4 regions of the Bradyrhizobium sp. NBAIM01 genome follow, and region 2 is predicted to be linked to each of the others. Evidence: predicted binding sites of a transcription regulator. Region 2 holds the regulator's gene; each other region holds the start of a gene.

Region 1 (2,198 bases), on a different contig from region 2:
CTTGATCGACGCTTGCAGCGTGGCGACCCCGTCGATGCCGGGGCCGCGCAGCTCGAAGCTGCGCCCGGAGGCGAGGCTGTCGACCTGGATGATGACCGTGGTCGACCGGTCCGGATACTCGCTGGTGCCGAGCGCGAAGGATTCGAACGAAGGCAAGGCGCCGCCGTCACTGATGAGCGCGAACGAAGCAACCGACGAATCCTGCACAACCGGCGCTCCGGTGTGGAACTTCAGCCACTTCGTCACGTCCGCGCTTTCCGCCATCCGTGCGTCGAGCCAGAGCGGCGTGTCGTGGTCGAACAGCGTCAGCGCGATCGCGGCGGTGCCTCGCATCATCGGCCCTGGCGCCCCCGCCATCGGCACGATGCGCTGGACCGAGCCCGGCCGCGCCATGGCGTCCATGACCGAGCGAAATGTCGATTGCGCCGACAGCACCTTGTCGGCGAAACCCGGCGGCAGTTCCGCAATCGTGGTCATGATCTCACCCCTCACCGCGCACCATGGTGTAGAAATCAACCTTCGTTGCGGCGGCCGCTGCCGCCGCCTGCTTGCGCCTGACCATAAGCTGCTCGCGCAACGGCGCGATAACGTCGCGCTCCACCGCTCCGCCGAAATCGCGGGACTGCACCAGCGCATCGCACAGCGCGATCAGACGCGCCTTCTCACCGTCGCGGCCGAGCGTGTAGCCGAACCCGACCTCGCCGCTCGCAAGCCGCACCGCGGCGCGCGACACCGTGGCTTCGCCGAGATTGAACGGCGCGCCGTCGCCGCCGACCCGGCCGCGCAGCATGACGAGGCCGTTCTCGGGCGTGCGCAGATCCTGATGGTCCGGGAGGGCCAAGTTGCGGAGGCGAGCGGCGATCTCGCCCGCCTCCGCGTGCGCCAGCACCGCCATTGCGGCCTTGCGCTGGGCTTGCTGGTCGTTGTGCTGGGTCACCTGGTCCATCGAACCTTCTACAGAACTTGCCGCACCGAAGTTGTCTATAATAATAGACAACTTCATACGGACGCGCCATGACTGTTTCGTGACAATGCTGTGATTTCTGGAGTAGGTTTCCCGCGACATGAGCATGCAGGACACAGCCTCCTCGGGCGTCGCGCTATGGCGCCTCGTGGCCGATGGCATCGAGCGCGGCATCGCCGACGGCCGCTTTGCGGCCGGCGACAAATTGCCGGGCGAGATGGAGATCGCCGAAACCTATCGCGTCAACCGCCACACCGTGCGGCGCGCGCTGGCAGCGCTTGCCGAGCGCGGCCTGGTGCGCGCCGAGCGCGGCAGCGGAACCTATGTCGAGGCGCAGAAGCTCGCTTATCCCCTGCGCTCGCGCACGCGCTTCTCCGAGATCGTCGGCGCCGATGGCCGCGAGCCGCATGGCCGGCTGATCGAGGCGACCGATGACGTCGCGACGCGCGAGCTCGCACGGGAGCTGGGCCTTAAGACCGGCGCGCCCCTGGTGCGGATCGAGGCGATTCGCCTCGCCGACCGCACGCCGATCTGTGTTTCCACCACCTGGCTCTCGGCTGAGCTGTTCCCGGATGCAGGCGCCGTGTTCGCGGCAACGCGCTCGATGACGAAGCTGCTGGAGCATTTCGGCGTCCGCGATTATCGCCGTGGCGCAACGAGAATCACCGCGGGGATTGTCGACGCGAGCGACGCCGCACGGCTCGACCTGGCGCTGGGGCGGCCGATCCTGGTGGTCGACGCCACCGACCACGATCTCACGGGCAAGCCGCTGGTGACGAAGCACTCGCGCTTTGCGGCAGAGCGGGTGGAGTTTTTGGTGGAGAACGCTTAGATCAGAGCGTTTTCCAGCGAAGCGTGCCCTCGGACTTGATCCGGGGTGGAAACGATTTGCGTCGAGAAAACGCGTCAAAACAAAAATCAGAGCTCCGTTCCGATCCAATCGGAACGGATAAGACTGCAGCACGACGTTAGGCGACCGTCCGCTTGCCGATGATCGCGAAGCGCAGCTTGCCGGAAATCCAGTCGATCGACGATACAGTTACCAGGATCAGCAGGATCAGAAACGTTACCTTCTGCCATTCCAGCACCCGGATCTGTTCGGCAAGCTGAAGGCCAATGCCGCCAGCGCCAACGATTCCGATGATCGTCGCCGATCGCGTATTCGACTCGAAATAGTAGAGCACCTGGCTCAGCAAGACCGGGAACACCTGCGGCAGCAATCCGAAGCGGACGC
Region 2 (2,198 bases):
TTTTCAAGGCTAAAGCATTCGCTGCGAAGGCCCCAGGATGGCAGGCGCGCAGCGAGGGAAAGGGTGCAATGACGGTTTTGACCTGGTCCGATGATCGCGTCGAGCAGCTGAAGAAGCTCTGGGAGGCCGGACTTTCGGCCAGCCAGATCGCGGCGGAGCTCGGCAATGTGACCCGCAATGCCGTGATCGGCAAGGTGCACCGGCTCGGCCTGTCCGGCCGCGCCAAGAGCCCTTCATCGGCAGCGCCGCGGCCGCGCAAGGCACGGCCCGCGCAGCATATGATGCGGGTGACCCGCCCCGTCGCGCGCGGCAACACCGCGTTGGCGCAGGCCTTCGAGGTCGAGTTGGAAGCCGAGCCGGTTACCTACGACAACGTGGTGCCGATGAGCCAGCGGCTGTCGCTGCTGGAATTGAACGAGGCGACCTGCCACTGGCCGGTCGGCGATCCCTCGAGCCCGGATTTCTTCTTCTGCGGCGGCAAGGCGCTCTCCGGCCTGCCCTATTGTGCCCAGCATTCGCGCGTGGCCTATCAGCCCGCAGCGGATCGCCGTCGCGCAGCACCGAAACCGGGCACGCGGTGAGCTTGCGGAATTCCCTGATCGCCAAGCTTTGATCGCCAAGCTTGATCGCCAAGCTTGATCGCCAAGACTGCAGCCGTCACACGATGACGGCTCCCAATCGCTCGGTGTCATCCCCGCGAATGCGGGATCCATAACCGCGGGGCGCAATCGTTGCGCGAGATGGTCACTCCGAGTCTTCGCCAAACCACGTCCTGTGGCTAATCGCGAAGAGCGCAAGCGCTCGCGCTGAGATCCCGGGCTCACGCTGCGCGCGCCCCGGGATGACGGCCGAGATCGGCGCCGCAGTTCGCCAAACCAGCTGTCGCTGGCGCCTTACGTCTGCTCAGCCTTCGCGAAGCGATCGTCCAGCGCGTAGCCGGCGCCGCGGACGGTGCGGATCGGGTCCTGCTCGCGGCCAAGATTGAGCAGCTTGCGCAGGCGGCCGATATGGACGTCGACGGTGCGCTCGTCGATGTAGATGTCGCGGCCCCAGACGCTGTCGAGCAGCTGCTCGCGCGAGAACACGCGGCCGGGATGCTCCAGGAAGAACTCCAGCAGGCGATATTCGGTCGGACCGAGATCGATCGGCCGGCCCGAGCGCGCCACGCGGCGCTTGTCGCGGTCGAGCTCGATATCGCCATAGGCGAGCACGGTGGCGAGGCGCTCGGGACTCGCACGCCTGAGCAGGCCCTTCACGCGCGCAAGCAGCTCCGGCACCGAGAACGGCTTGACGATATAATCATCCGCGCCGGTCGCGAGCCCGCGCACCCGTTCGCTCTCCTCGCCGCGCGCGGTGAGCATGATGATCGGCAGCTGCTTGGTCTCGGGGCGGGTCCGAAGCCGCCGGCACAGCTCGATGCCTGACAGGCCCGGCAGCATCCAGTCGAGCACGATCAGATCGGGAATGTGCTCCTTGAGGCGGGTGTCGGCGTCATCGCCGCGCATCACCGTCTCGACGTCATAGCCGTCGCCTTCGAGGTTGTAGCGAAGAAGCTCGGTGAGAGCTTCCTCGTCCTCAACCACCATAATGCGTGCGCCCATGTGGTCGTAGCTCCTTAAGTCGTCAGGTGTTCGGCACCGTCGTGGCGAAGGTCGTCATGTCGCCCTTCGGCCGCTTGTCGGTGATCGCCTGGCCCTCGATCATGTAGAACACGGTCTCGGCGATGTTGGTGGCGTGGTCGCCGATCCGCTCGATGTTCTTGGCACAGAACATCAGGTGGATGCAGAACGAGATGTTGCGCGGATCCTCCATCATGTAGGTGAGGAGCTCGCGGAACAGCGAGGTGCAGATGGCGTCGACTTCTTCGTCGCCCTTCCACACCGCCATCGCCGCCGGCAGGTCGTGCGCGGCATAGGCGTCCAGCACCGACTTGACCTGCTGCTGCACGAGGTCGGTCATGTGCTCCAGGCCGCGGAACAGCTTGAGCGGATGGAAATCCGTCTCCAGCGCCGCGACGCGCTTGCCCATGTTCTTGGCGAGATCGCCGATGCGCTCGAGATCGGTCGCAACGCGCATCGCGCCGACGATCTCGCGCAGGTCGACGGCCATCGGCTGGCGGCGGGCGATGGTGAGCACGGCGCGCTCCTCGATGCGCTTCTGCAGCGCGTCGAGCTCGACGTCGGTGGCGACGACGCGCT
Region 3 (2,198 bases), on a different contig from region 2:
GGCGCGGCATGGCGAGGCGCACGTCGCGATAGCTCGGCATCGCGAAGGTGCGGAACGATTGCGGCGTCAGGAACGTGAACTCGACGCCGAGCGCTTTTGCAGCGTCAGAGAGCTTGGTCAGCGTCCGAACCACACCGTTGACTTGCGGGTGCCAGGCGTCGGTCGCGACCAGGATGCGCATCAAGTGGTCCTTGTTATGCAGCTCTAGCTGCGACCTGTGGCACCTGCTCCGGCTTCCGCAACTGATCCGCCCAGGTGATGATCTCGAAATGGCCGTCGTCATGCTCGACCAGGGCGGTGCAGCTCTCCACCCAGTCGCCGCAATTCATGTAGCGGATGCCGGCCTCGTCGCGGATCACGGCGTAGTGGATGTGGCCGCAGATCACGCCGTCGGCCTGGTGACGCCGCGCCTCGGCGGCGAGCGCCTGCTCGAACGCGCCGATATAGTTGACGGCGTTCTTGACCTTCTGCTTGGCCCATTGCGACAGCGACCAATAGGGCACGCCGAACAGGCGGCGGAAGAAGTTGACCAGGCGGTTCATCTGGATCGCGAAGTCGTAGGCCTTGTCGCCGAGATGGGCGAGCCAGCGCGCGTTCTGCACCACGAGATCGAAGATGTCGCCGTGAATGACGAGATAGCGCTTGCCGTCGGCGCCGGTGTGAACCGTGTTCTCGACCACGTCGATGCCGCCGAAATGCGTACCGTAATAGTTGCGCAGGAACTCGTCGTGATTGCCGGGAATGTAGATGACCTTGGCGCCCTTGCGCGCCTTGCGCAAAAGCTTCTGGACGAGGTCGTTATGCGATTGCGGCCAGTGCCAGCTCGATTTCAGCGCCCAGCCGTCGACGATGTCGCCGACGAGATAGATCGTATCGGCATCATGGTAGCGCAGGAAGTCGAGCAGAAGATCGGCTTGTGAACCGCGGGCCCCGAGATGGACGTCGGAGATGAACAACGTGCGAAAGCGCCGCTCCGGGCTCTCGTCACTCACATCGTAACTTCCCATGCGCCAGCCTGTAACAATGTCCCGTGACAGGGGGATGACCGATTGAACCCTTGAGGCACCTTCAAATACGAATCACGCCTTGCCTCGCCCTCCCCGCGAATATCAGTCGCATGCGACAATCAGGCGACATGGCGCCGCAGGGGCGCAAGCCCCCGCTCTTCTCTGAGGCAAACCTCCCCGCGGCACATCCTTCGAGACGCCCGCCCTTGGCGGGCCCTCAGGATGAGGACCGAGTGTGCGGCCCTAGCTTCAACGGGCACAGTGCTGCTTAGCCTCATCCTGAGGAGACCGCTGGAAGCGGTCGTCTCGAAGGATGGGGCGCGCGTTCAGGTGCCCGCCTCAGTAGAACTTGTGGAAATGATGGATCGGCCCGTGGCCGTGGCCGACGCTGAAGCGGTCGGCGGCGGCGATCGCGGCGCTGATCCAGGCCTTGGCGTTGCGCACGGCGGCCTCGAGGTCCTCGCCCCTGGCCAGCCCGGCCGCGATGGCGGAGGACAGCGAGCAGCCGGTGCCATGGGTGTTACGGGTGGCCACACGCGGCGCGGCGAGCGCGATCGCGGTCTCGGCAGTGACGAGATAGTCGGTGCTCTCGGCGCCCTCCCCGTGCCCGCCCTTGATCAGGACGGCGCGGCAGCCCAGCGCCAGCAGGCGGCGTCCCTGGCTTTCGATCTCGGCCTCGCTCGCCGCCACCGGTGCACCGAGCAGGGCCGCAGCTTCCGGCAGGTTCGGCGTGATCACGGCAGCCAACGGCATCAGCCTGGCGCGCAGGGCGTCGACGGCTTCAGCGGCGAGCAGGCGGTCGCCGGAGGTCGCCACCATGACGGGATCGAGCACGACATGCCGCGGCGACCAGCGCGACAGCGCGGCCGCGATGGCATCGATGCTGGCGGCCTGGGCCACCATGCCGATCTTCACCGCACCGATGTCGAGGTCGGAGAACACCGCGTCGATCTGCTCGGTGACGAACCCGGCCGGCACCGCGTGAATGCCGGTCACGCCGCGCGTGTTCTGCGCCGTCAACGCCGTGATCACGGAGGCGCCATAGACGCCGAGCGCGGCAAAGGTCTTCAGGTCCGCCTGGATGCCGGCGCCGCCGCTCGAATCGGAACCGGCGATGGTGAGTGCGACCGGGGTCGTCATCGCGGGAGACATGTGCTTGAGGAGGCCGCCATGGCCTCTCGTAGCGCGACC
Region 4 (2,198 bases), on a different contig from region 2:
CCAGGCGATCAGGCTGCCGTAGCGGACGATCTCGTAATGCTCCGCGGCCTGCGCCGCATTGATCAGGGCCGCGTCGAGCACCGCCTTGTCGGCGACTTCGCCGGCGGTCTCGTCGGCTTCCTCGATGATGCCATCGATCGCCGGGCAGTCGACCGCCTTCACGGGGACGCCGTGCATCTTGAAGACCTCCTCGAGCCGCGCAACGTGCTGCTTGGTTTCCTCGAGGTGCGTCAAAAAGCCCTGTTTCAGCTGCGGATCAGTGGCCTTGGTCGCCATCTTCGGCAGCGCCTTGGTGAGCTGCTGCTCGGCGTAATAGATGTCCTGGAGCTGATGTACGAACAGGTCGTTCATGGTCTTGATGTCTTTTGTGAACAGTCCCATCGTTCCGATCCTCTCGGGTCTTGGGAACACGGAGGCGCCGGCTTGCACGAAAAAGCCGCGTATTCCGCCATGTTCGATTGCTGATGGAGGCTAACGACCACGCGGCATCGACGTTCCAAAAACGCCGATACGGCTCTGCGTTGGAACAATGCGGACGGCGCCGGATCTGAGATCGTATCGGCACGGTGAGCGCGCGGATGGAGCCTGGTTTCGCGACTCATATGCTTAACGCGCCGCCGATATGAACCGCGTATGACAAAGTTGCCCGCCGAACGCAGAACCTATTGTTGTCAAGGGCTGCACAAGCCGCTGATTTTGCCTTAAATGAACTGGATCATGCCTAGCGATCGATGCCTGCCTTTTGGCCGTGATCGCACCCGACCGGCCAATGTCTGGCCCGGTCGGTCTTGCCCCCCGCCGGGAGGATGAATGCACGGACTGCTGCCCGCGTTGAAACGCGGCTTCAATAGATGGATCGGCTGGCGACGGCTCGGCGTCGCCGCGAGCATCTTCATCATCGCGTTTGCGATCACGACGCTGGTGCGGACGCTCAAGGGCATCGATACCGGGGTCATCCTGACCGCGTTGACGGAGATTCCCCGCGGCAACATCGGGCTGGCGGCGATCTGCGTCTTCTTCGCGTTCTGTACGCTGACCTTCTACGACTATTTTGCGCTGCGAACGATCGGCAAGAAGCACGTGCCCTATCGCATCGCGGCGCTGTCCAGCTTCACGTCCTATTCGATCGGGCACAACATCGGCGCCACGGTCTTCACCGGCGGCGCGATCCGTTTCCGGATCTATTCGGACTACGGACTGAACGCGATCGACGTCGCGAAGATCTGCTTCCTGTCCGGCCTGACCTTCTGGCTCGGTAACATCTTCGTGCTCTCGATCGGCATGGCCATCCATCCGGACGCGGCCTCCTCGATGGATCAGCTGCCCTCCTCGCTCAACCGGTTGATCGCCCTCGGCGGTCTCGCATCGATCGGCGCGTATCTGGTCTGGCTCTGCATGGGCGAGAAGCGCCGTGAGCTCGGCCAGAAGGGCTGGAAGGTGGTGCTGCCCTCGGCGCCGCTGACCTTGGTGCAGATCCTGATCGGCGTCGTCGATCTCGGCTTCTGCGCCACGGCAATGTACCTCTTGATGCCGGCCAACCCGCCGATCGACTTCATGTCGCTCGCGGTCGTGTTCATCCTGGCGACCCTGATCGGCTTTGCCAGCCACGCGCCGGGCTCGATCGGCGTGTTCGATGCCGCCATGCTCGTGGCGCTGCCCCAGTTCGGCCGCGAGGAGCTTCTGGCCACGCTGCTGGTGTTCCGTATTCTCTATTTCGTGATCCCGTTCGGCCTTGCCATCTCCATCATGGGCACGCGCGAGCTTTGGACGAATGTGGTCGCGCCGTGGCAGGAGCGGCGGCGGCTGGCGGAAGCCTGCGCGCAGGCCAACCTGCCCAAGGAGGTGACGCCGATGGAGCGCGAACGGCTGCTGCGGCGGGCCAGCAAGCGCTGAGCCGCCGACGCCACCTCCGCAATCGTCGGGCAAGGGTTGCAGGCCGCGGCACAATCCTCTCTTATTTCCGCCTCAACTTTGCCGTTGAAGACGCGGGCCATGATTTCCGTATTCCTTCGCACCCTCTCGGCCGGCGCCGTGCTGCTTGCCGGCATCCTTGCTTTGCCCGAGCGCGCCGCCGCGCAGGACGCCGGCACCATGCAGATCAGCTGGGAGGTGCGTAACCGCTTCCGGCTCTTCCGCGAGGAGCGCGACTTCCTGCTCCATGTCGAGAACGAGCGTAACCGCAGCATTCTAGCCGCCGA

What was found. Region 2 encodes PhoB, which activates phosphate uptake and scavenging genes when phosphate is short. Its sites were predicted from a motif close to TGTCATNNANCTGTCAT; they were not measured.
Region 1: the regulator PhoB is predicted to act here: its motif matches at 1,015-1,031, upstream of phnF (phosphonate metabolism transcriptional regulator PhnF).
Region 3: the regulator PhoB is predicted to act here: its motif matches at 1,031-1,047, upstream of I6F31_RS12430 (UDP-2,3-diacylglucosamine diphosphatase).
Region 4: the regulator PhoB is predicted to act here: its motif matches at 623-639, upstream of I6F31_RS12590 (YbhN family protein).

The regions. Positions count from the first base shown of each region.
Region 1 is NZ_JADYVU010000007.1:181,624-183,821, reverse strand. It holds gene phnH (phosphonate C-P lyase system protein PhnH) at 1-477, opposite strand, end outside; gene phnG (phosphonate C-P lyase system protein PhnG) at 482-946, opposite strand; gene phnF (phosphonate metabolism transcriptional regulator PhnF) at 1,065-1,796, shown strand; gene phnE (phosphonate ABC transporter, permease protein PhnE) at 1,933-2,198, opposite strand, start outside.
Region 2 is NZ_JADYVU010000002.1:822,848-825,045, forward strand. It holds gene I6F31_RS10270 (GcrA family cell cycle regulator) at 69-581, shown strand; gene phoB (phosphate regulon transcriptional regulator PhoB) at 894-1,601, opposite strand; gene phoU (phosphate signaling complex protein PhoU) at 1,624-2,198, opposite strand, start outside.
Region 3 is NZ_JADYVU010000003.1:344,776-346,973, reverse strand. It holds gene I6F31_RS12435 (glycosyltransferase family 1 protein) at 1-181, opposite strand, end outside; gene I6F31_RS12430 (UDP-2,3-diacylglucosamine diphosphatase) at 195-1,007, opposite strand; gene thiD (bifunctional hydroxymethylpyrimidine kinase/phosphomethylpyrimidine kinase) at 1,347-2,147, opposite strand.
Region 4 is NZ_JADYVU010000003.1:383,100-385,297, reverse strand. It holds gene I6F31_RS12595 (ferritin-like domain-containing protein) at 1-381, opposite strand, end outside; gene I6F31_RS12590 (YbhN family protein) at 811-1,893, shown strand; gene I6F31_RS12585 (hypothetical protein) at 1,993-2,198, shown strand, end outside.